2 regions of the Rhizobium sp. BK456 genome follow, and region 1 is predicted to be linked to the other one. Evidence: predicted binding sites of a transcription regulator. Region 1 holds the regulator's gene; the other holds the start of a gene.
What was found. The regulator PhoB, encoded in region 1, activates phosphate uptake and scavenging genes when phosphate is short. The targets are predictions, from matches to a motif close to TGTCATNNANCTGTCAT.
Positions count from the first base shown of each region.

Region 2: a site for PhoB is predicted at 3,766-3,782, ahead of phnC (phosphonate ABC transporter ATP-binding protein). Genes of this name have one in related genera too.

Region 1 covers NZ_JACIAO010000001.1:887,824-899,463, forward strand. The annotation lists gene argF (ornithine carbamoyltransferase) at 1-869, opposite strand, end outside; gene FHX03_RS04685 (aspartate aminotransferase family protein) at 906-2,105, opposite strand; gene FHX03_RS04690 (GcrA family cell cycle regulator) at 2,531-3,064, shown strand; gene phoB (phosphate regulon transcriptional regulator PhoB) at 3,342-4,025, opposite strand; gene phoU (phosphate signaling complex protein PhoU) at 4,163-4,876, opposite strand; gene pstB (phosphate ABC transporter ATP-binding protein PstB) at 4,921-5,736, opposite strand; gene pstA (phosphate ABC transporter permease PstA) at 5,752-7,074, opposite strand; gene pstC (phosphate ABC transporter permease subunit PstC) at 7,071-8,552, opposite strand; gene FHX03_RS04720 (substrate-binding domain-containing protein) at 8,721-9,755, opposite strand; gene phoR (phosphate regulon sensor histidine kinase PhoR) at 10,051-11,274, opposite strand; gene ppk2 (polyphosphate kinase 2) at 11,516-11,640, shown strand, end outside.
Region 2 covers NZ_JACIAO010000013.1:56,439-68,078, reverse strand. The annotation lists gene phnE (phosphonate ABC transporter, permease protein PhnE) at 1-827, opposite strand, end outside; gene phnE (phosphonate ABC transporter, permease protein PhnE) at 835-1,794, opposite strand; gene phnD (phosphonate ABC transporter substrate-binding protein) at 1,860-2,765, opposite strand; gene phnC (phosphonate ABC transporter ATP-binding protein) at 2,853-3,698, opposite strand; gene FHX03_RS28955 (DapH/DapD/GlmU-related protein) at 3,817-4,434, opposite strand; gene phnL (phosphonate C-P lyase system protein PhnL) at 4,431-5,138, opposite strand; gene phnK (phosphonate C-P lyase system protein PhnK) at 5,176-5,952, opposite strand; gene FHX03_RS28940 (alpha-D-ribose 1-methylphosphonate 5-phosphate C-P-lyase PhnJ) at 5,949-6,824, opposite strand; gene FHX03_RS28935 (carbon-phosphorus lyase complex subunit PhnI) at 6,821-7,927, opposite strand; gene phnH (phosphonate C-P lyase system protein PhnH) at 7,932-8,540, opposite strand; gene phnG (phosphonate C-P lyase system protein PhnG) at 8,540-9,016, opposite strand; gene phnF (phosphonate metabolism transcriptional regulator PhnF) at 9,130-9,867, shown strand; gene FHX03_RS28915 (2,3-bisphosphoglycerate-dependent phosphoglycerate mutase) at 9,908-10,543, opposite strand; gene dapB (4-hydroxy-tetrahydrodipicolinate reductase) at 10,565-11,389, opposite strand; gene FHX03_RS28905 (ABC transporter ATP-binding protein) at 11,405-11,640, opposite strand, start outside.

The sequences.
Region 1 (11,640 bases):
AGACGGTTTTCCGCCTCATCGAAGACCACGGATTGCGGGCCGTCGATCACCTCGTCCGTCACTTCCTCGCCGCGATGCGCGGGCAGGCAATGCATGAACAATGCATCGCTGCCGGCCTTGGCCATCAAGGCCGCGTTGACCTGATAAGGCTGGAAGACGTTGTGACCCCGGGCCCGATGTTCCTGATTCATGGAGACCCAGGTATCGGTCACCACGCAATCGACGCCGTCGACCGCACGGTCGGCATCATGGCAGAGCATGATTTCGGCGCCCTCATTGCGGGCCCAGTTCAGATAGTGATCCTTGGGCTCCGAACCAAGGGGCACGGCCATGTTCATGCGGTAGCCGAAACGCGCCGCCCCTTCGACCAGCGAATGCAGCACATTGTTGCCGTCGCCGGTCCAGGCGATGGTCTTGCCCTTGATCGGGCCGCGGTGCTCTTCGAACGTCATGATATCGGCCATGATCTGGCAGGGATGGGTGTCATCCGTCAGCGCATTGATCACCGGCACGGTCGCATGCTCGGCAAGCTCCTTCAGCCTGGAATGTTCGGTGGTGCGGATCATGATCGCATCGACATAACGCGACAGCACCTTGGCGGTGTCGCCGATCGTCTCGGCGCGGCCGAGCTGCATCTCGGTGCCTGATAGAAACAGCGTTTCACCGCCGAGCTGGCGCATGCCGACATCGAAGGAGACGCGGGTGCGGGTCGACGGCTTTTCGAAAATCATCGCCAGCATCTTGCCGGCGAGCGGCTTGTCGCCCTTGCCGGCCTTGAAGGCCTGCTTGCGGGCGAGCGCATCGTTCATGATGGTTCTGAGGTCGGCTGAGGTGACCGCCGAAAGGTCGAGGAAATGTTTAGGAGCCATGTTCTTACCTGTCGTGCGCCCGCAGGCGCAATCCTTTCAAGCCGTCTTCTTGACCTTGGAGGCGCGGATGCTCTCGGCGGCGCGCTCGATGCGGGCAAGGCCCTCGCGGGCTTCCTCGGCGGTGACGACGAGGGGCGGAAGAAGGCGGATGACGTTGTCGCCGGCGGGCACGCCGAGCAGATGCGCGGCGCGGATCGCCTGCAGCAGTTCGGCTGAAGGAACCGCCGCCTTGACGCCGAGCAGCAGCCCCTCGCCTCTGATATCCTCGATCACATCGGGATAGCGGTCCTTCAGCGAGGCCAGTCCCTGACGGAAGACGAGTGCTACGTCGCGCACCTGCTGGAGGAAGCCATCGGCGAGGATGATGTCGAGCACGGCACCGCCGACGGCCATTGCGAGCGGATTGCCGCCATAGGTCGAGCCGTGCGTGCCGGCCTTCATCCCGGAGGCGGCCTCAGCGGTCGCAAGGCAGGCCCCGAGCGGGAAACCGCCGCCAATGCCCTTGGCGACCGCCATGATATCGGGCGTGATGCCCGACCATTCATGAGCAAAGAGCTTGCCGGTGCGGCCGACGCCGGTCTGGACCTCGTCGAGGATCAGCAGCAGGCCGTTTTCGTCGCAGAGCTGGCGAAGCGCCTTCATGAACTCAGGCGTGGCCGGGCGGACGCCGCCTTCGCCCTGCACGGGCTCGATGAGAATTCCAGCCGTCGCATCGGTGATGGCGGCGCGGACGGCTTCGATGTCGCCGAAGGCCACCTGATCGAAGCCCGGCGCCTTGGGGCCGAAGCCTTCGAGGTATTTCTCCTGGCCGCCGGCAGCGATGGTCGCGAGCGTGCGCCCATGGAAAGCGCCTTCGAAGGTGATGATATGGAAGCGCTCGGGATGGCCCTTGGAAAACTGGTAGCGGCGCGCCGTCTTGATCGCGCATTCCAGCGCCTCGGCGCCTGAATTGGTGAAGAACACCTTGTCGGCGAAGGTGGCGTCCGTCAGCCGCTTCGCGAGGCGCTCCTGGCCGGGGATCTCATAGATGTTGGAGAGGTGCCAGACCTTGTCGGCCTGTTCCTTCAGCGCGCCAACCACATGCGGGTTGCTATGGCCGACCGAGGTGACGGCGACGCCGGCGCCGAAATCGAGATAACGCTCGCCGCCTTCGGTGATCAGCCATACGCCCTCGCCTCGCTCGAACCGCAGTGGGGCACGAGAATAGGTGTCATAAAGCGGCGCGGCTTCAGCCATGGCGCGGGTCTCCCGATCAGCGTTGTCAAACATGGGACTCCGGCTAAGAAAACCAGGCCCGAAAAATCAAAAATGCCGCCTTGCGGCGGCCAGCGGTACTATTTCCTTTTCGCGCTGCAATGTCAACAAAACTGCGCCCTTAGCGCATGCAGCAAGCTTGTACAGCGGTGTTTTCGGCCTTCAACAGGCAATATTGCAGAAATGCCACGCAGCGGAAGCAAGTTGGGGAAAACTCCGAATTCGATTCATCCTGATTCATGCGACTCTTGTCACGGAGTCAGGCTCACACTAGGTTAAAGTTCAATTACTAGACTGCATGCGGCGGAACTAGTCACCAAAATTGATCAAGCGTTTCTTGTTTCGGAGGCTTCCGGGACAACGGTGAGGGATTCTGCCATCACCAACGCAGAAGGTGGAGACAGGGCATGAACTGGACAGACGAGCGGGTCGAGAAACTCAAGAAGCTCTGGGCCGAAGGACTGAGCGCCAGCCAGATCGCGGCGCAACTTGGCGGTGTCAGCAGAAACGCTGTGATCGGCAAGGTTCACCGGCTGAGCCTTCCCGGCCGCGCCAAGGCCGGCGGCACGGCCGCCGCGGCGCGCACGCCGAAACGCAATACATCGGCACCGCGCGCACCGAACTACGCCTCGCGGATCGCTACCCGCACCGTTACCCGCCAGCAGGGCGCGACGATGCTGAAGGAAGAGATCGAGATCGAAACGGTCGAGGAAATGGAATACGTGCCGAAGGGCAACGTGGTCGTGCCGATCTCGCGCCGCCTCGGCCTGACGGAACTGACTGAACGCACCTGCAAATGGCCGGTCGGCGATCCGCTGAAGGACGACTTCCACTTCTGCGGCTGCGAATCCCCCGACAACTCGCCCTATTGCAGCTATCACCAGAAGCTCGCCTACCAGCCGGTGAACGAACGCCGCCGCGCCGCCGCGCGGGCGAGCTGAGCGGGCGACATTGCAGAGAATTCGAAAACGGGCCGAGTGGCCCGTTTTTTTATGCGAGTGGGCTGGGTGTGGCTGCCCCTCATCCGCCTGCCGGCACCTTCTCCCCGCTTGCGGGGCGAAGGGGATATGCCGCGACCTCTCGGTCCCTCTCCAACGTCACGTAGGACACGTCTCCTCGCCCCGTTTAAGGGGGTCCGAAGGACGGGTCGAGACGAGTGGCTCGACCCCGGTCGGGTTAGAGTGAGGGGCCGACACCGGCACAAAAGATGGAAACCCCTCAGGCTTCCATCGAATAGCCGGCGCCGCGGACGGTGCGGATGACGTCTTGCATGTTGGAGAAGTTCAACGCCTTGCGCAGGCGGCCGACATGGACGTCGACGGTGCGTTCGTCGACATAGATGTCGTGGCCCCAGACGCCGTCGAGGAGCTGCGAGCGGGAGAAGACCCGGCCGGGCGACGACATCAGGAATTCCAAGAGGCGGAATTCGGTGGGGCCGAGGCGGACTTCGCGGCTCTTGCGGTGGACGCGGTGGGTTTCGCGGTCGAGTTCGATATCGCCGCATTTCAGCACGGTCGACAACACCTCGGGGCGGGCGCGGCGCAGCATCGCCTTGACGCGGGCGACGAGTTCCGGGGTCGAGAAAGGCTTGACGACATAATCGTCGGCGCCCGTCGACAATCCGCGGACGCGCTCGCTCTCCTCACCGCGCGCCGTCAGCATGATGATCGGCAGGCGCTCGGTTTCCGGTCGCATGCGCAGTCGCCGGCAAAGTTCGATGCCGGAGACGCCGGGCAGCATCCAGTCGAGGATAAGAAGGTCGGGCGTGCGCTCCTGAAGCCTGATTTCGGCCTCGTCGCCACGAAGGATGGTATCGACCTCGAAGCCCTCAGCTTCGAGATTGTAGCGAAGAAGCACGCTCAGGGCTTCCTCGTCTTCAACAACTGCAACTCTCGGGATCATGCGTGTCGGTCTCCTCGCGCATGATCCTTAAACCGGGGGTGATTTAAGCAATGCATCCTGCGCAAATTCACAAAAATTGGCTGCGACCTTTTCGCGCGCCCCACATGGGCGCGCGCGCAATCGTCTGGTTTAGGCGGTTATTCCGTGACCGCGCCGACGGTGTTGGCGCTGTCGTCCTTCGGACGGTCGCCTTCCGGCTGTGCTCCGGTCGCCATGTAATAAATGGTCTCGGCGATGTTGGTGGCGTGATCGCCGATGCGCTCGATGTTCTTGGCGCAGAAGAGAAGATGCGTGCAGCTGGTGATGTTGCGCGGATCTTCCATCATGTAGGTCAGGAGCTCGCGGAACAGCGAGGTGTACATCGCGTCGATCTCGTTGTCGCGCTCGCGGATCGCACTCGCCTTGTCGGCGGCGCGTGTCGTGTAGACGTCGAGCACTTCCTTGAGCTGGACGAGCGCCAGCTCGGACAGATGCTCGAGACCGCGGGCGAGCTTGCGCGGGACGCCGGTACTCTGCACGGCGATGACGCGCTTGGCGGTGTTCTTGCCGAGGTCGCCGACGCGTTCGAGATCGGCGGCGATGCGGATCGAACCCATGATTTCGCGCAGGTCCGAGGCCATCGGCTGACGGCGGGCGATGGTGACGATCGCCTTGTCGCCGATTTCGCGCTCGGCGTGATCGAGGATCACGTCGTCGGAAATCACCTTCTGGGCCAGCGCGGTATCGCCGTTGACCAGCGCCCGGACGGATTCGGCGACCATCTGCTCGGCCAGGCCGCCCATTTCGGAAATCCGCCTGGACAGGAACTTCAGATCATCATCATAGGCAGAATAAATATGTGTCGATGCCATGGGGCTTTATCCTCGAATAACGGGAAGGCTTGGTGACGCCAAAATCAGCCGAAGCGACCCATGATGTAGTCCTGGGTGCGCGGATCGTCGGGATTGGTGAACATCTTATCGGTGTCGTTCTCCTCGACCAGATTGCCGAGGTGGAACATGGCGGTGCGCTGCGAGACGCGCGCGGCCTGCTGCATGGAGTGGGTGACGATGACGATCGTATAATTCTCACGCAGTTCGTGGATCAGCTCCTCGACCTTGGCGGTGGCAATCGGGTCGAGCGCCGAGCAGGGCTCGTCCATCAGGATGACTTCAGGGCTGACGGCGACGGCACGCGCAATGCAGAGGCGCTGCTGTTGGCCGCCCGACAGACCGGTGCCGGATTCATGCACCCGGTCCTTGACCTCGTTCCAGAGGCCGGCGCGCTGCAGGCTGGTCTCGACAATCTGGTCGAGATCGGCCTTCGACTTGGCCAGGCCATGGATGCGCGGGCCGTAGGAGACGTTTTCGTAAATCGTCTTCGGGAACGGGTTCGGCTTCTGGAAAACCATGCCGACGCGGGCGCGAAGTTCGACGACGTCGATATCGGGATCATAGATATCGTCGCCGTCAAGGGTGATCTTGCCGGCGACGCGGCAGCCGTCAATCGTGTCGTTCATGCGGTTGAGGCTCCGCAGGAAGGTCGACTTCCCGCAGCCGGACGGGCCGATCAGCGCGGTTACGGTGTTTTCGCGGATGTTCAGGTTCACATCGAAAAGCGCGCGCTTCTCGCCGTAATAAACCGAGACATCCTGACCGATCATCTTATACGGGACGTTGCTCATCTTCTGATCCAGCGCCTTTTCAACTGCAGCTTCCGTCAACATGTTCATGATCTGTAACTCCGTTTACCAGCGGCGCTCGAAGCGACGACGCAAGAGGATGGCGCCCATGTTCATGACGATCAGGAACAGGAGCAGGACGATGATGGCACCCGAAGTACGCTCGACGAAGGCACGTTCGGCCTCGTTCGCCCACATATAGACCTGCACCGGCAGAGCCGTCGAGGGATCGAGCGGTGTCGTCGGCGCGTTGGCGACGAAGGCGACCATGCCGATCAAGAGCAGCGGCGCGGTTTCGCCGAGCGCATGCGCCAGGCCGATGATCGTGCCGGTGAGGATGCCGGGCATGGCGAGCGGCAGAACATGGTGGAATACCATCTGCATCTTCGAGGCCCCGAGGCCAAGCGCTGCGGCGCGGATCGACGGCGGCACGGCGCGCAGCGCGGCGCGCGTCGCGATGATGATCGTCGGCAGGGTCATCAGCGTCAGCACCAGGCCGCCGACCAGCGAGGCCGAACGCGGCAGGCCGACGAAGTTGATGAAGACGGAAAGGCCGAGCAGACCATAGACGATCGAGGGAACCGCGGCGAGGTTGTTGATGTTGACCTCGATCAGATCCGTCAGCCTGTTCTTCGGCGCAAACTCCTCGAGATAGATCGAGGCGGCAACGCCGATCGGCAGAGCCAGCACCAGCACGATCAGCATCAGGTAGAGCGAGCCGATGAGCGCAACGCCAAGGCCCGCGGCCTCCGGACGGCTGGAATTGCCGTTGACGAAGAGGCCGGTGTTGAACTGCTTGTGCAGAGCGCCGCTCGCCTTCAGCTCGTTCATCCAGCCAACCTGCTTGTCGTTGACCTTGCGGTTCTTCTCATCGACCGAGAGGTCGATCTGGCCCTTGTTGGCGCTGTCGACGTTGGCGTCGGCGAGCACGGTGACATTGACGGTCTTGCCGATGATCGACGGGTCGGCGACGACCATGTCGCGCAGCTGGATCGGCGCACCCTTGGAAAGCATGGCGGATGCATCGCGCACGTCAGGCTTGCTCGAGGCGTTGATGTTCAGGTGCTTGACGATCGCATCGCGCAGCAGAACCGGATAATTGGCGGCAACCAGCACCGAAGGGTCGGTCGCACGCTTGTTGCTAGGGTCGATCGTCTTCTCGGAGAATTCGATCGGCAGGGTGATCGCCGTCTGCTGGAAGGCGGTGTAGCCTTTGCCGATCACCGTCCACAGGAGGATGAACAGGAAGACGAGACCGAAGCTGATGGCCGCGATGCCATAGGCCTGGAACCGGCGCTCGGCGGCGTAGCGGCGCTTGATGCCGATATCGCGGCGCGCCGGAGCCTTGGAGATGGTGACGCCTGTTGTGGGAGAAACAATATCCGTCATTCGTACTGCTCCCGGTATTTGCGCACGATGTAGAGCGCATAGATGTTGAGGCAAAGCGTGATGCAGAACAGGGTGATGCCGAGGGCAAAGGCAACCAGCGTCTGCGGCGAGGTGAATTCGAGGTCACCCGTCAGCTGATTGACGATCTTGACGGTCACCGTCGTCATCGGCTCGAAGGGGTTGATCTGGATGCGGGCGGCGACACCGGCGGCCAGCACGACGATCATGGTTTCGCCGATGGCGCGCGAGGCCGTCATCAGCAATGCGCCGACGATGCCTGGCAGAGCGGCCGGCAAGACCACTTTCTTGATGGTTTCGGAGCGTGTGGCGCCGAGACCGAGCGAACCGTCACGCAGCGCCCGCGGCACGGCGGTGATGATGTCGTCCGACAGCGAGGAGACATAGGGGATCAGCATGATGCCCATGACGATGCCGGCGGTCAGGACGCTCTGCGCCTGGATGAAGTTGGTGTAGCTGCCGGAGAGCAGGCCGCTGATCTGAGCGGAGAAATCGCGCAGGAACGGGCCGACGGTGACAAGGGCGAAGAAGCCGTAGACGATCGTCGGAATGCCGGCGAGCACTTCGAGCAGCGGCTTTGCGACCCCGCGCAGCTTCGGCGAGGCGTATTCGGCCATGTAGATGGCGGCGAAGAGGCCGACGGGAACGGCGACCAGCATGGCGACCAGGCCGATATAAAGCGTGCCGAGCAGCAGCGGGATGAGGCCGAACTGGCCGAAGGACGAGCTGCCGGCACCGGCAAAACGCGGATCCCAGACGGTGCCGAAGAAGAAGTCGGCGGCAGGAACGACGGCAAAGAAGCGTGCTGCTTCCGACAGCATGGAAAGCACGATGCCGATCGTCGTCAGGATGGCGATCGAAGAGGCGAGCAGCAGGCCCCAGAGTATGACGCGCTCGACCCGGTTGCGGGCGCGGAAGCGGGGCGCAATCGCGCGCAGCGCATAGAAGGCGCCGGCAACGGCGAGAGCAAAGACCACCGCCGTCATGGCGAGGCGGCTGGTCATGCTCATGGTGTTGAGCTTTTTGGCGGCGTCGAGCATGTAAGGCTGCGGCTGGCCGGCAAGCGGCACGCCCTTCTCGCTGAGCTTGGCCTGCAGGGCGGCCGGATCGCCGGCGACCGCTGCGGCTTCGTCCGCGCTCAGCATCGTCAGGCCGCGGGCAACGGTTGCCACCATCGAATAGCCGAGATCCTGCTCGACGGCGGCTTGCGCCTTGACGTCGGCAGGGAAGCCACTGCGAACCGAGGTCTGGATGATGCCGGGGCTGACAGAAAGCCAGACGCAAAGCACGATGAGGGCGGGAAGAACCGCCCAGATCGCCGCATAGGCGCCGTAATAGGCCGGCCGTGAATGCAATGCGGAGGATCTGCCTCCGGCAAGTGCTGAGGCCCGGCTGCGCGCGACCAGATAGGCGGCGGCGCCGATCACCACAAGGCACAAAAGTATGATGGATGTGCTCATTCGTTACGTCCCCAGGCCCGTAGCCCCCAAAGCCCGGCAGCCTCATCAGCCTGCCTTCAGCTTCCAATCATGCGGAATGAATTCAACCCTGCAGCACCGGAAACGCCGGCGCGCAAAGGGAAAAGGCAATGCCGGCGCGGGCTTTGCAGCGCCGCGCCGGCAAAGTCATCACATAGATTTACCGGCTTCGACGTCCTTGCGGATCGCGTCACGCTCGGCATCCGGAGCGGCAACCAGGCCGTATTCGACGAGCGGGCTGTCGGGGCCGATCATCTGGTCGGATACGAAGAAGTTGACGTATTCCTTCAGGCCCGGAACGGCGCCGAGATGTGCCTTCTTGACGTAGAAGAACAGCGGGCGGGAAACCGGGTAGGTGCCGTTGGCGATCGTTTCCGTGGAGGGAACGATACCGCTCATGCTGGCAACCTTGAGCTTGTCAGCATTGTTTTCATAGAAGGAAAGGCCGAATACGCCGACGCCGGTCTTGTTGGCGGCGATGCGGGCGAGCGTTTCCGGATAGTCGCCGTCAATGTCGACAGCAGCGCCGTCCTTGCGGACTGCGACGCAGGCCTTCGTCTGAGCGGCCTTGTCGGCGATTTCCTTGGCGATCACGTCGAGTGCGCCAGAGGCCTTGCAGCCGGCAGCGAGGACGTTCTGTTCGAAGACTTCGCGGGTGCCGTGCTTTTCGCCCGGGATATAGGCAGCGATATCAACAGCCGGAAGCTTCGGGTTGACGTCCGACCACTTCTTGTAGGGGTTGGCGACGAGCTTGCCGTCGACGACGACCTGGGCTGCGAGGGCCTTGTAGATGTCTGCGGGAACGTAGGCGACATCCGGGTTGGACGAGTCGGTTGCGAAGACGATGCCGTCATAACCGATCTTGACTTCCTGAATGTCCGTCACGCCGGCAGCCTTGCAGGCTTCGGCTTCGTTCTTGTTGATCGGACGCGAAGCGTTTGCAATGTCGATGGTGTCTTCGCCAACGCCCTTGCAGAATTCCTTCAAACCAGCGCCCGTGCCGCCGGATTCAACGACCGGCGTCTTGAAGTTGGTGAAGGTTTCGCCGAAGGACTCGGCAACGATCTTTGCGTAAGGCAGGACGGTGGACGAACCAGCAACCTGAATCTGGTCGCGGGCGACGGCAGCGCCAGCGAAAGCGGCGGTTGCAGCGAGCGCGGCAACGGTGAGCTTGAAGGTGTTCATTAGAAATCTCCCGGCATTGGGCTTGTGTGTGTGCGGCCTTCAGAGAGGCCCTCGCAGTGCCTTTTTTCATCGGCGAGACTCTCTTAGCGCTGTAAGCACCGTCCTTTTATGTCAAAGGCGTGAAACATTTGTGACAGGTTAAGTATTTGATATAAAATATAAATTTTAAAATGGTCCGAACACATGCGTCAACAACGCCATGAACTTTGAGCGCCACTCCACTTTGTGTTGCAAAATCTACCTCAGCATCATTATGGCGAGCCGGGTAGAAGGCACCGCGGACAGGCAATGCGCATTAAAAGCGGACCGTAAAATCGGTGCCCTTGCCGACCTCGGACTTGACGATCAGCCGCGCCCTGTGGCGGGTGAGGATGTGCTTGACGATGGCAAGGCCGAGGCCGGTGCCTTTTTTCGATCGGCTGTCCTCGATGCTGACGCGATAGAAGCGCTCGGTCAGGCGCGGCACATGTTCGGCCGGGATGCCCGGGCCCTGGTCGACGATGCTGACCTCGACAGGCTGGCCGGCGCCGTTCTTCAGCCAGACGTCAACGGTCTTGCCCTCCTGGCCGTATTTGCAGGCATTTTCTATCAGGTTCTCGAAGACCTGGACGAGCTCGTCGCGGTCTCCCAGCACCTCGACCTTGCCGTCGGGCAGATGCAGGTTGATGTCGACGCCGACATCGCTTGCCAGCGGCACCAGCGCATCTCTGACATGGCCGAGCAGCGGCACCAGGTCGATCTTTTCATCCGGCGCGATGTGCGATTTCAGCTCGAGGCGCGACAGCGACAGCAGGTCGTCGACCAGCCTGCTCATGCGCGTCGTCTGATCGAACATGATGGCGAGAAAACGCGCCTGCGCCTTCAGATCGTTCTTCGCTGGCCCCTGGATGGTCTCGATGAAACCGCGCAGCGAAGCAAGCGGCGTGCGCAGCTCATGGCTGGCATTGGCGACGAAATCTGACCGCATGCGGTCAATGCGGCGGACCTCCGAAATATCGCGGAAGGAAAGGATGAAATACCGCTCATGCGGCCCGCCGTCGGCCGCGAATTCGACGGGGGCGCTGCGCACGATATAGACTCGCTCGGAGGGCAGCCGCTCGGCATGCTCGATCTGGTTCGGCGCGTTGGTGGCGATGGTTTCGCGCACCATGTCGAGCACGCCGGGCGAACGCATGCGGCCCGATATATGGGCGCCGAGCGCCACCTCGCCGAAGGCCTTTTCGGCAGCGCGATTCTGGAAGAGCACCGAGGCGTCGTCCGACAGCACCATGACCGGGATATCGAGGCCGGAGAGCGTGGCGGAAACCTCAGGCAGGCGGCTCGGCGGCACCTGCGGCTTGATTTCAATGGGCTCGGCGGGTTCGTCCTTGATGACGGGCGCCTCATTGAAAAGCGCGGTGACGATCATGACAAGCAGGAGGCCAAGCACAACCCACTTGTTCATGCCGGCGGCAAGCGCGGCGAGCGCGCTGAGGATCGCCGCCAGCAGCACTGGCCGCTCGCGCCGGATGCGCGCCAACAGGCTCTTTCTCCACGGAGTTTCGTCTTCCAAGTGCCCTCGCGGCGTCGATTCGTTTTTCTTAGTATTGAACTCTGCCTGATAGCGGCAATTCATGACAGAAGTTTTCGGCTGCCGCGTCTCAAGCGAAAGGCCGCAGTCGAAACCCGCGAAAAATTATCGGCCGAATGCGAAAGATTTGATTTCCAACGGTAAATATGTTCGCCTGAGAGAAAGAACCGATCGGGCTTAGGAGGAGCATATGGCCGAGACCGTCGAAAGCAGGGCCGTGGAGCTGGAGATCCGCGGAAAGAAACGCACCTTCGATGTCGACGATCCCGTCCTGCCGGACTGGGTGGATGAACACGCGCTGGAATCCGGCGACTT
Region 2 (11,640 bases), on a different contig from region 1:
GCCGCCAGGAAGGCGAGCGGGAAAGCGGCGAGCGACCCCAGCAGCGTTCCGAGGAATGCCATGACGATCGTCTGGAAAAGTTTGGTCCAGACGTCGCCATGCTGCCATTCGCTGTTGTTCCAGATGTCGTCGAAGGCGAGCGACAGGTTGGACTGGTCGGGCTTGATGCGCGGCCCGGAGACGATGAGGCCGACGACCTCGCCGAGCGGCTTGTCGAAGAAGGACGACTGCGTGTCGAAGATGAAATTTGCCCAGCCGATGAAACGTTTGCGGATCTTCACTCGGTCGACTGAGATGCTGACATTACCGGCAAATCCGAGATCGGCAAGCACATTGTCGTTATAGACGGTCATCCAGCCGGGCACTGGTCCGACCACCTCAGGCGCACCGCTCGAAACATCGACCGGAACGGTGATGCCGTGGGCGGTGACGACCGTCTGGCTCTTCGAAACGGTGACCGTACGGCTGGTGCCGCTGATCGACACGGTGATGCTGCCGTCGGGATTGTTGACCAGCCAGTCCGGATGCGGATTGTCGCCGAGCGGCGAGAAGCGCGGATAGCGGATGTCGATCGAGCCGTCGTCCTCGATGCGGAATTCCGGCTGAACGTCGTAGCTCACCCATTGGCTGAGATAAATGCCGACGCGTTCCCAATGGGCTTCGGCGAAAAGCTTGGGCAGGTCGAAGAACCAGACGGCATAGAGACTGTAGAGCAGCGTCGCGATTAGGATCATCAGCCCGCCGAAACGCTGGCGGAACGAGCGGTGGAAATATTCCGGATAGCGCGCTTCGATTTCGTGCATGCGGTTGGCGTCGATCACCGTCATGGCGGCCTCAATGTTGCAGGAGGAAGGCGTGCTCGCCGACGAGGCGGCGGCGCAGCCATGCGGAGAATTGGTCGACGGCGACGATCGTCACGAACAGCATCAAAACGAGCGCCATCGTCTTGGCGCCGAAACCACGCGAGATCGAAAGCTTCAGCTCCTCGCCGATGCCGCCGCCGCCGACGGCGCCGATAATGGTCGAGGCACGCACGTTGATCTCGAGGCGTAAGAGCGCATAGGAGGTGAAATTCGGCAGCACCTGCGGCACGGCGGCGAAGCGCACCCGCTCCCACCAGTTGGCGCCGACGGCTTTCATGCCCTCATGCGGCTTCATGTCGATATTTTCGGCCACCTCGTAGAAGAGTTTGCCGAGCGCGCCGATCGTGTGCAGGGTTATGGCGATGATGGCGGCGACCGGCCCGATCGACAGGATCGCCGAAAACAGGCCGGCGATGACGATCTCGGGGAAGGCGCGCAGGAATTCCATCAGGCGCTTGGTGAAGATGCGCAGCGGCCATGAACTCGTCAGATTGCGCGCGGCAAAGAAGCTCAAGGGAACGGCAAAGATGAAGGCGACGATCGTCGAAATCAGCGCCACGTTGATCGTCACGATCATCAGTTCGAAATATTCAGGGATATAGAAGGCGCCCCAGACGTAGACGCGGCCCTTGTCGAAATTGAATTCTTCGCCGCCCTTGTCGTTTACGCTCGCAGTGTCGAACAGCGCGCGCCAGACGTCGTTCCAATCCTTAGGGATGAGCCAGCTCAGGAAATCGAAAAGATGCGGCAGGCGGTCGAAGAAATGGCCGGCATTGCTCTCGTCGGCGAAGCGAACGGAGCTTGCGAAAGCCGCAATCAGAATAACCAGGCCGAGGATGGTGTAGAAGCGGCGCCTGGCGACCATCCGCTCCCAGGCGGTGCGGATCTCCCTGGTGCTCTGCATATGCGGCTGTGTATCGGCAACAGTCATGGACGCCTCGCCCGATCAAACATAAAAGGCGGCCGTTTCCGGCCGCCCCGCATTCCAAAAGCCGATCAGCCGCCGATGGCAGCCTTACGGACTTCGACGACGGCATTGTAGAAGTCGTGCTTGACCGGGACGTAACCCTTGTAGTCGCCGCCTTCGACAGCTGCGAAGCACTTGTGATCCTTCTCAGGCAGAGCCGTGAAGAAGGCTGCGAGCTTCGTCTGCCAGTCCTGGCCGAGCGCGTTGCGAACGACGAGCGGGCCGTTCGGGATCAGCGGCGAGCGCCAGACTTCGACCAGCTTGTTCGGATCGACGGCGCCCTTGTCGACTTCCTTGCGGAAGGTGCCGGAGGTGTAGCCGTCCTTGAATTCGCCGATGCCCGAGGAATCGTCGACGGCGACGTCGACCTTGCCGTCGTAAGCGGCGAGAAGGTTGTTCTCATGGCCGCCGTTGAACTGGGTCGAGGCGAAGAACTTGTCGTTCGGCATGCCCGTGTCCTTCGGGATCTGGGTCAGCGGCACGAGATAGCCCGAGGTGGAGTCCGGATCGGCGTAGCCGAGCTTCTTGCCCTTGGCGTCCTGGATGGTCTTGATGCCGGAGGACTTGAGCGCCAGTCCGATCGAGTAGTAGCCGGTCGAGCCGTCCTTCTGCTGCGTCGTCAGGATCGGCGTAACGGCCTTCGGATCCTTGATCGAGACGGCTGCGTAGCCGGAAGCGCCGAGTTCGGCGAAGTCGAGCGTGCCGCCGAGCAGGCCCTGGATAACGCCGTCATAATCGGCGGCGGGGAACAGCGACACCTTCTCGAAGCCGAATTCCTGCTTCAGGTGGTCGGCAAGGCAGGCATAGTTGCGCAAGCGGTCGGTTTCGTTTTCGCCGCCGAGAATGCCGATGCGGAATTCCTTGAGATCGGCTGCATGGGCAGCGCCGGCTAGCGCGAAGAGCGCCGTTGCCGCAAAGAGTGCTTTCTTCAACATGTCGTCTCTCCTATTGACCGGTGCCCCCGGTCTTCCGTTACGAAGAAGTGTGCCCTTGACGCGGGCGTTCGATCGCGGCCGCCTCGCTCAGAGGCCGGCCAGCGCCAGCGGTTGGGTGCCGGCGGATTGATTGTCTGCCCGCTCGGGAGCCGGATTGATGGATGTCGAGGTCATCGTTTCGTCGATGCCGGCACCATCCCTGTCCGTCCCGTAGATCGCCTTCACCGCCTCGGCGGTCAGTTCCGAGCCCTTGCCGTCGAAGACGACACAGCCGCCGGCCATGCCGACGATGCGCTCACAATAGTTGCGGGCGGTATCGAGCGTATGAAGGTTGGTGATGACGGTGATGCCCTCGCGCTCGTTGATATCGCGCAGCGCATCCATGACGATCTTGGCATTCAGCGGATCGAGCGAGGCAATCGGCTCGTCGGCAAGAACCATCTTCGGGTTCTGCATCAGCGCCCGCGCGATCGCCACGCGCTGCTGCTGGCCGCCGGACAGCGTGCCGGCTGGCTGCAACGCCGTCTGCTCGATGCCGAGGCGTTCGAGCGCTGCGATCGCATGCACACGTTCCTCGCGGGTGAAGATGTTGAGGAGGCTGAGAAGCGTCGAGCGGTGGTTAAGGCGGCCGAGCATGACATTGGTGAGGACATCCAGGCGTGGCACCAGGTTGAACTGCTGGAAGATCATTGCGCAGTCGCGCTGCCAGTTGCGCAGCGCCCCGCCGCGAAGCCCGGAAACCTCGACGCCGGCGAAATGAATGGAGCCGGAGCTCGGCTCCTGCAGCCGGTTGATCATCCGCAGCAGCGTCGACTTGCCGGCGCCGGAGCGGCCGATGATGCCGACCATCTGGCCCTGCGGGATGGCGAGCGTGACGGAATCGACGGCGAGCTTTTTTCCGAAACGGCGTGTGACATTCTTGAGCTCGAACATCATGCTCTTCCCTTGCGATCCAGTCCTTTGGTCAGGATCGCATTAGTCCCGCTTGATGAACCTCGCATGTCATATTTGTGTAGTTCGTGTCACAATTCTCCGTGCCTATATCGGAGGTTTATCCACCGTATCTCGCTAGAAAATCTTCCGCGCTCAGGTTGCGAAAATCCTGCAACGCCTGGCGCAGAAGGTCATGGTCCCAGTCCCACCAGCCAAGCCTGTCCATACGCTCGCCGACCGCTTTCGGAAAGCGCTCGCGGATCAATTTAGCCGGCACGCCGCCGACGATCGAGTAGGCCGCCACGTCCTTCGAGACGACGGCGCCGGCGCCGATCACCGCGCCGTTGCCGACGGTGACGCCCGGCAGGAGGGTCGCCCCATGGCCGATCCAGACGTCATTCCCGACCGTCACGCGGTTTGCGCGCCGCCAGGCGAAGAAGTCCTCCTCCATGTCGCCGTCCGGCCAGTAATCGGCGGCGCGGTAGGTGAAATGATGCAGCGTCGCCCGCCAGGTCGGATGATTGGTGGCATTGATGCGCGCGGCGGCGGCGATATTGACGAACTTGCCGATCGTCGCGCACCAGACGGAGCCGTCCTGCATGATGTAGGAATAGTCGCCGAAGGTCGCCTCGCTGATGCGGCAGCGTTCGGAAACCTCCGTATAGCGTCCGAAGCTGGACTCGCTGACGGAGGCTGTCTCATGGATAGAGGGCTCGATACCCAGCTTGCGGTTCATGCGGCGATCTTTCCGGGAGAGAAGAGCTGAACGTCGAGAATGCGGTCGGCGACCGCCTCGCGTACTTCCCCGTCGTGGAAGATGCCGAGAAGGGCGACGCCCGCCTGCTTCTTTTCCTCGATCATGCCGACGACGACGGCACGGTTCCGGGCGTCGAGCGAGGCGGTGGGTTCGTCGAGGAGCAGGATTCTGTGTTCGGTGATGAAGCCGCGGGCGATGTTGACACGCTGCTGTTCGCCGCCGGAGAAAGTGGCGGGCGGAAGCTGCCAGAGCGCTTCCGGCAGGTTGAGCCTGGCAAGCAGGGCGCCGGCCTTTTCCCGCGCCGTGCCGGCGTCCTCGCCGCGCGCCACCAGCGGTTCGGCGACCACGTCGATCGCCGCGACGCGAGGCACGGTACGCAGGAACTGGCTGACGTAACCGAGCGTATGGCGCCGCACGTGGAGCACGGTGCGCGGATCGGCGGCGGCGAGATCGACGATGCGTCCGTCGTGACGAATGAGGATCTGGCCGGTGTCGACAGCATAATTGCCGTAGATCATCTTCAGCAGCGAGCTCTTGCCGACGCCCGATGGGCCGCCGAGCACGACGCATTCGCCTGAGGCGACCGAGAAGGCGACATTGGAAACGACGGGCAGCCGGATGCCGTCGCGCAGATGCATGGTGAAGCTTTTCGAGACTTCGGAAACGACGAGGGGCGTTGGCATGATGTCTTCTTTCCTGGTTTTTGACCTGCAGTGGCGCTCAGACCTGCAGGATCGAGGAGACCAGCAGCTGCGTGTAGGGTTCGCGCGGATCGTCGAGCACCCGGTCGGTGAGCCCGTGTTCGATGACGTAGCCGTCCTTCATCACCATCATCCGGTGCGAGAGCAGGCGGGCGACGGCGAGATCGTGGGTGACGACGATCGCCGAGAGCCCGAGATCGTTAACGAGGCCGCGCACCAGATCGAGCAGGCGCGCTTGCACCGAGACGTCGAGGCCGCCGGTGGGTTCGTCCATGAAGACGAGGCGCGGGCCGGTGACGAGATTGCGGGCGATCTGCAGGCGCTGGCGCATGCCGCCGGAAAAGGCGCGCGGCTGGTCGTCGATGCGGTCGGCATCGATCTCGACACGTTCCAGCCAGTCGATCGCCGAGGCGCGGATCTTGCCGTAGTGCCGGTCGCCGATCGCCATCAGCCGTTCGCCGACGTTGGCGCCCGCCGACACCGCCATGCGCAGGCCGTCAGCCGGATTCTGGTGCACGAAGCCCCAGTCGGTGCGCATCAGGAAACGCCGCTCGGCTTCGTTCATGCGGTAGAGATCGCGGTAGCTGCCGTCGCGCATGTGATATTCGACGCTGCCGGTGGTCGGCAGCAGCCGGGTGGAGAGGCAATTCAGCAGCGTCGTCTTGCCGGAGCCGGACTCGCCGACGATGGCCAGCACTTCGCCCGGCCAGAGATCGAAGGAGACATCGCGGCAGCCGATGCGGCTGCCGTAGAATTTCGAAACGTCATGGACTTTGAGAAGCGGGATATCGCTCATTCTGCAGCCTCCCGGGCCAGCATCTCGCCGGCATGTCCGTGCGCGCGGCGGTCTTCGCAATGATCGGTGTCGGAGCAGACGAACATCCGCCCGCCCTTGTCGTCGAGAACCACTTCGTCGAGATAGACATCCTCGGCACCGCAGAGGGCGCAGGGTTTATCGAAACGCTGGATATCGAAGGGATAGTCCTCGAAATCCAGGCTGACGACGTCGGTATAGGGCGGAACCGCATAGATGCGCTTCTCGCGGCCGGCGCCGAAGAGCTGCAGCGCCTCCGACATATGCATCTTCGGATTGTCGAATTTCGGCGTCGGCGACGGGTCCATGACATAGCGGCCGTGGACCTTCACCGGATAGGCGTAAGTCCGCGAGATGCGGCCGTTATGGGCGATATCCTCGTAGAGCTTCACATGCATGAGACCGTATTCTTCGAGCGCGTGCATCTTGCGCGTCTCGGTCTCACGCGGCTCGAGGAAGCGGAGCGGCTCGGGGATCGGCACCTGGTAGACGAGCACCTGCCCGACCCCGAGCTTTTCTTCGGGAATGCGGTGGCGCGTCTGGATGATCGTCGCATCCTTGGTATGCGTCGTCACCGCGACATTGGCGACCTTCTGGAAGAAGGCGCGGATGGAAACGGCATTGGTCGTGTCGTCGGCGCCCTGGTCGATGACCTTCAGCACGTCGTCGGGCCCGATGATCGAGGCCGTCACCTGCACGCCGCCGGTGCCCCAGCCATAGGGCATGGGCATTTCACGCGAGGCGAAAGGAACCTGATAGCCCGGAATGGCGATCGCCTTCAGGATGGCGCGGCGGATCATCCGCTTGGTCTGTTCGTCGAGATAGGCGAAGTTGTAGCTGGCCAGATCGCTCATTCGGCGGCTTCCTTCATGTCTTCGCCGCTGCTGCGGGCGGCTTCGAATTCGCGGCGCATGCGGCGGACGAGATCGAGTTCGGCCTGGAAGTCCACATAATGCGGGAGCTTCAGGTGCTCGACGAAGCCGGTCGCCTGGACGTTGTCGGAATGGGAGATGACGAATTCCTCGTCCTGCGCCGGCGCGGTGATATCCTCGCCGAGCTCTTCGGCGCGAAGCGCGCGATCGACCAGCGACATCGCCATCGCCTTGCGCTCGCTCTGGCCGAAGACCAGGCCGTAGCCGCGGGTAAACTGCGGCGGCGCCTTGGCGGAGCCCTTGAACTGGTTGACCATCTGGCATTCGGTGACCTGGATCACGCCGAGCGAGACGGCGAAGCCGAGTTCCGGCACGTCGAATTCCACCTCGACCTCGCCGATGCGAATTTCCCCGGTGAAGGGGTGATTGCGGCCATAGCCGCGCTGGGTGGAATAACCGAGCGCCAGCAGGAAGCCTTCGTCGCCGCGGGCCAGTGCCTGCAGGCGCAGGTCGCGGGTCATCGGGAATTCCATCGGCTCGCGGGTCAGGTCGCCGATCTCGTGATCTTCGGGCATGTCGCCGTCGGCCTCGATCAGGCCTTCCTCGCCGAGGATCTCGGAGACCCGCATGACGCGGCCGGTTTCGGCGGCGCGCTGGGCAGGCGCCTCGACCGTTTCGTCCTCAAGCAGCGAGGGATCGAGCAGGCGGTGGGTATAATCGAAAGTGGGCCCGAGAAGCTGGCCGCCCGGCAGATCCTTGTAGGTCGCCGAGATCCGCCGTTCGATCGTCATATCAGCCGTGTCGAGCGGCCTGGAATAGCCGAAGCGCGGCAGCGTCGTGCGATAGGCGCGCAGCAGGAAGATCGCCTCGATCATATCGCCGCGCGACTGGCGAACGGCGAGTGCGGCTAGCGTGCGGTCGAAAAGCGAGGCCTCGGCCATCACCCGGTCGACGGCGAGCGCCAGCTGCGCCACGATCTGGTCGATGCCGATCGCCGGCAGCGAACGGTCGCCGCGACGGCGGTCTGCCAGCAGGCGGTGGGCATTGGCGATGGCGGCCTCGCCACCTTTGACGGCAACATACATGAGCTCAGATCTCCATTGCTGTGATCTTGGTGGTGCGCGGCAGGCAGAGTAAGCGATTGCCCGATGTCAGCACGATGTCGATGCCGCGCGGGAAGAGCCCGCGGTTTTCGGTCCAGAGCCGCAGGAAAGTCTCCTGCAGGCCGACAGGCGCGATTTCCGTCACACTCTGAATCCCGGGACCCATCAGCGCCAGCCTGCGCCCACCCTCGAGTGCGGAAAGTTCGATCACGAGCGTCGTCGATCGGTCGGGATATTCCTGCGTGCCTGAGGCGAAGAGGCTGAAGGGGCAAAGCGTGGTACCGGCTTCCGTGAAGGCGAAGCGTGCCTCGGCCTTCTCCGTGGTCAGCGGCGCGCCGGTGTGGAAACCGAGCCACTCCGGCACGGCCGATTTCGCAAGCCCCTGGGAAAGCCAGACTGGTGTGTCGTGGTCGCAAAGTGTGAGCGCGATCGCGCCAGCGGCACTGCCAAGGGGGGCCGGCGGCGCGGCCTCGGGCTGGACGGTCTGGATCATGCCGGGGCGGGCCATGCCGTCCATCAGCATCTTGAAGACACTTTGGGCGTGGAAGACCGGGTCGGCAAAGCCGCCGGTCAAGGCTTCCGTCTTCAGGCCCATCAGTTGTCTCCCCTGACCATGGTGAAGAAGTCGACGCGGGTGGCCGCCGTCTCCTCCGCCTTGCGGCGTTCGGCCGTGGCGAGCCGCTCAGTGATCGGCAGAAGCAATGCCTGTTCGACGAAATCCTGCGTCGCCTCGTCCTGCCACATCGCATCGAAGATCGCTGCCAGCCGGGCCTTCTCGCGATGGGTGCCGAGCGCCTGGGCATGACCGACCGAGCCGGAGTCGAGCCGGACCGTGGCCCGGGTCACCGTCACTTCGCCGAGATTGAAGGGAGCGCCGCCGCCGCCGATGCGGCCGCGGACCATCACAAGCCCGGTCTCCGGCCCGCGCACCGGATGCGCCGCAGGCTTTTGCGGCAACGCATCCCAGACTGCCGAGAGTTCGCTGCGTTCCGCGCGCGCCAGCAGATCGGCGGCGCGTTTGCGCCCGGATGCCGTCTGTGACGCAGCGTCTGTCCTGTCCGCCGATATCATCGCCGCTTCCCTTTAAATGTCTATTGATATAGACAACCATACAAGCTATACTTAGTCCTAAATCGATGTCGTGACAAGCGTGTGACATCGGGCGCGGGAAATGGCGGGAACGAATGGCGGGATTGAAGCAAGTGCAAAGGCAGACCGGCGTGGCGCTCTGGCGTCAGATCGCTGACCGGATTCGCGAGACGATCGGCAACGGTACCTATGACGAAACGGGAATGGTGCCGCCGGAAACGGTCCTGGCACTGCAATTCGGCGTCAACCGCCACACGGTGCGCAGCGCCCTGGCGGCCTTGGCGCAGGAGGGGATCGTGCGCGCCGTACAAGGTCGCGGCACGCTGATCGAGCGCAAGGAGCGGCTGAATTTTCCGATCACCCGGCGCACCCGCTTCACGTCAGGCATCGGCGATCAGGCGCGCGAGATGCGCAGCCTACTGCTCGATGAGGTGCAGGAGGAAGCAAGCGCCGAGGTCGCCCGCTGGCTGGGTCTGAAGCAGGGGGAGCAGGTGATCCGTCTGGAAACATTGCGTCAGGCGGACAAGCGGCCGGTTTCAAAAGCGACGAGCTGGTTTCCCGCCGCACGCTTCGCCGGGATCGGCGAGGCCTATCGCAAGCGCGAATCGATCACCAAGGCCTTCGCCGATCTTGGCCTGTCGGATTATGTCCGTGCGACGACCGAAGTGACGGCCTCCCATGCGAACACGGCCGATCTGGCCGATCTGGAGCTGACGCCCGGCGCGATCCTGCTGATCGCCAAGGCGATGAACACCGATCTTGACGGTCTGCCGGTGCAATATTCGATCAGCCGCTTTGCGGCCGACCGAGTGCAGTTCACGATTGAGAACTGAGGGCAGCCTTCCCTGTCGGAACAGGGAAGGCAAATTGCATTCAGTGCGCGCCGGACATGTCGCCGAGCACTTCCTTTGACGCCACGGTCGAATCCGCCTTCAGCTTGTAGACCATGGGAACGCCGGTTGCGAGATTGAGGGCAAGCACGCCTTCCTTGGTCAGCTTGTCGAGCACCATGACCAGCGAACGCAGCGAATTGCCGTGGGCGGCGACCAGCACTTTCTCGCCCCGAAGCACGCGCGGTAGGATCTCGGTAAGGTAATAGGGCCAGACGCGGGCGCCGGTGTCGCGCAGGCTTTCGCCGCCGGGCGGCGGCACGTCGTAGGAACGGCGCCAGATGTGCACCTGTTCCTCGCCCCATTTGGCGCGGGCATCGTCCTTGTTGAGGCCGGAGAGGTCGCCATAGTCGCGCTCGTTCAGCGCCTGGTCGCGGATCGTAGGGAGATCCGGCTGGCCGACCTTGTCGAGGATGAGCTTCAGCGTGTGCTGGGCGCGCACCAGCACCGAGGTATAGGCGACGTCGAACTTGATCCCGTATTCTGCGAGTGCGGCGCCGCCGGCATTGGCTTCCTCGATGCCGAGCGCCGTCAGATCGGGATCCTTCCAGCCGGTGAAGAGATTCTTCAGGTTCCAGTCACTCTGGCCGTGGCGAACGAGGACGAGGGTTCCGCTCATGAATATGCCTCCGATATGTCGTTATTGGGAAGAAAGCCCGAGCACGTCGAGCATGGAATAGAGACCCGGCTTCTTGTCGCGCGCCCAGAGTGCGGCCTTGATGGCGCCGCGCGCAAAAATCGATCGGTCGGCAGCGCTGTGCGACAGGGTGACGATCTCGCCTTCGCCGGCGAAAAGCACCGAATGCTCGCCGATGACGGAGCCGCCGCGCAGCGTCGCAAAACCGATCGTGCCGGCTTGCCGAGCGCCCGTATGGCCGTCGCGTACGCGGACCGATTTCGAGGCGAGATCGATATTGCGCCCCTTGGCCGCGGCCTCGCCGAGCAGAAGGGCGGTGCCGGAAGGCGCATCCACCTTGTGCTTGTGGTGCATTTCCAGGACCTCGATATCCCAGTCATCGGGTTCGAGCGCCCGCGCAGCCTGCTCGGCGAGCACGCTGAGCAGATTGACGCCGAGGCTCATATTGCCTGACTTGACGATGCGGGCATGGCGGGCCGCAGCAGTGATCCTGGCATTGTCGTCGTCCGAGCAGCCGGTCGTGCCGACGACATGGACGATGCGGGCCTGCGCGGCCAGCCCCGAGAATTCTACTGTCGCGGCGGGCGAGGTGAAGTCGAGCACACCTTCGGCGTCGAGGAAGGCCTGGAGCGGATCGTCGCCGATGATGATGCCGCTCGGGCCGAGACCGGCAATCTCGCCGGCATCCTTGCCGATAAAGGGTGAACCGCTGCGCTCGACCGCCGCATGCAGTGTGGCGCCCTCGATGGAATGGATGAGCCGGATCAGTGTCTGCCCCATGCGCCCGGCTGCGCCAACCACCACCAGTTTCATCGCAGCATCGCTCATGTCAGTTTCACCAGGTCAGTTTGAATCGGAGGCCGAAGGCCTCTGCAGATTGTTGAGGCGAGCGTAAAGACCGTCGCTGACCTTCGCAAGCGTCTCGTGATTGCCTTCTTCGACGACGCGGCCCTGCTGCATGACGACGATCTTGTCGGCGCGAACCACGGTCGAAAGCCGGTGAGCGATGACGACGACGGTGCGCCCGGTCATTGCCTCGTCGAGCGCCTTTTGCACGGCCGCTTCGGATTCGGTATCGA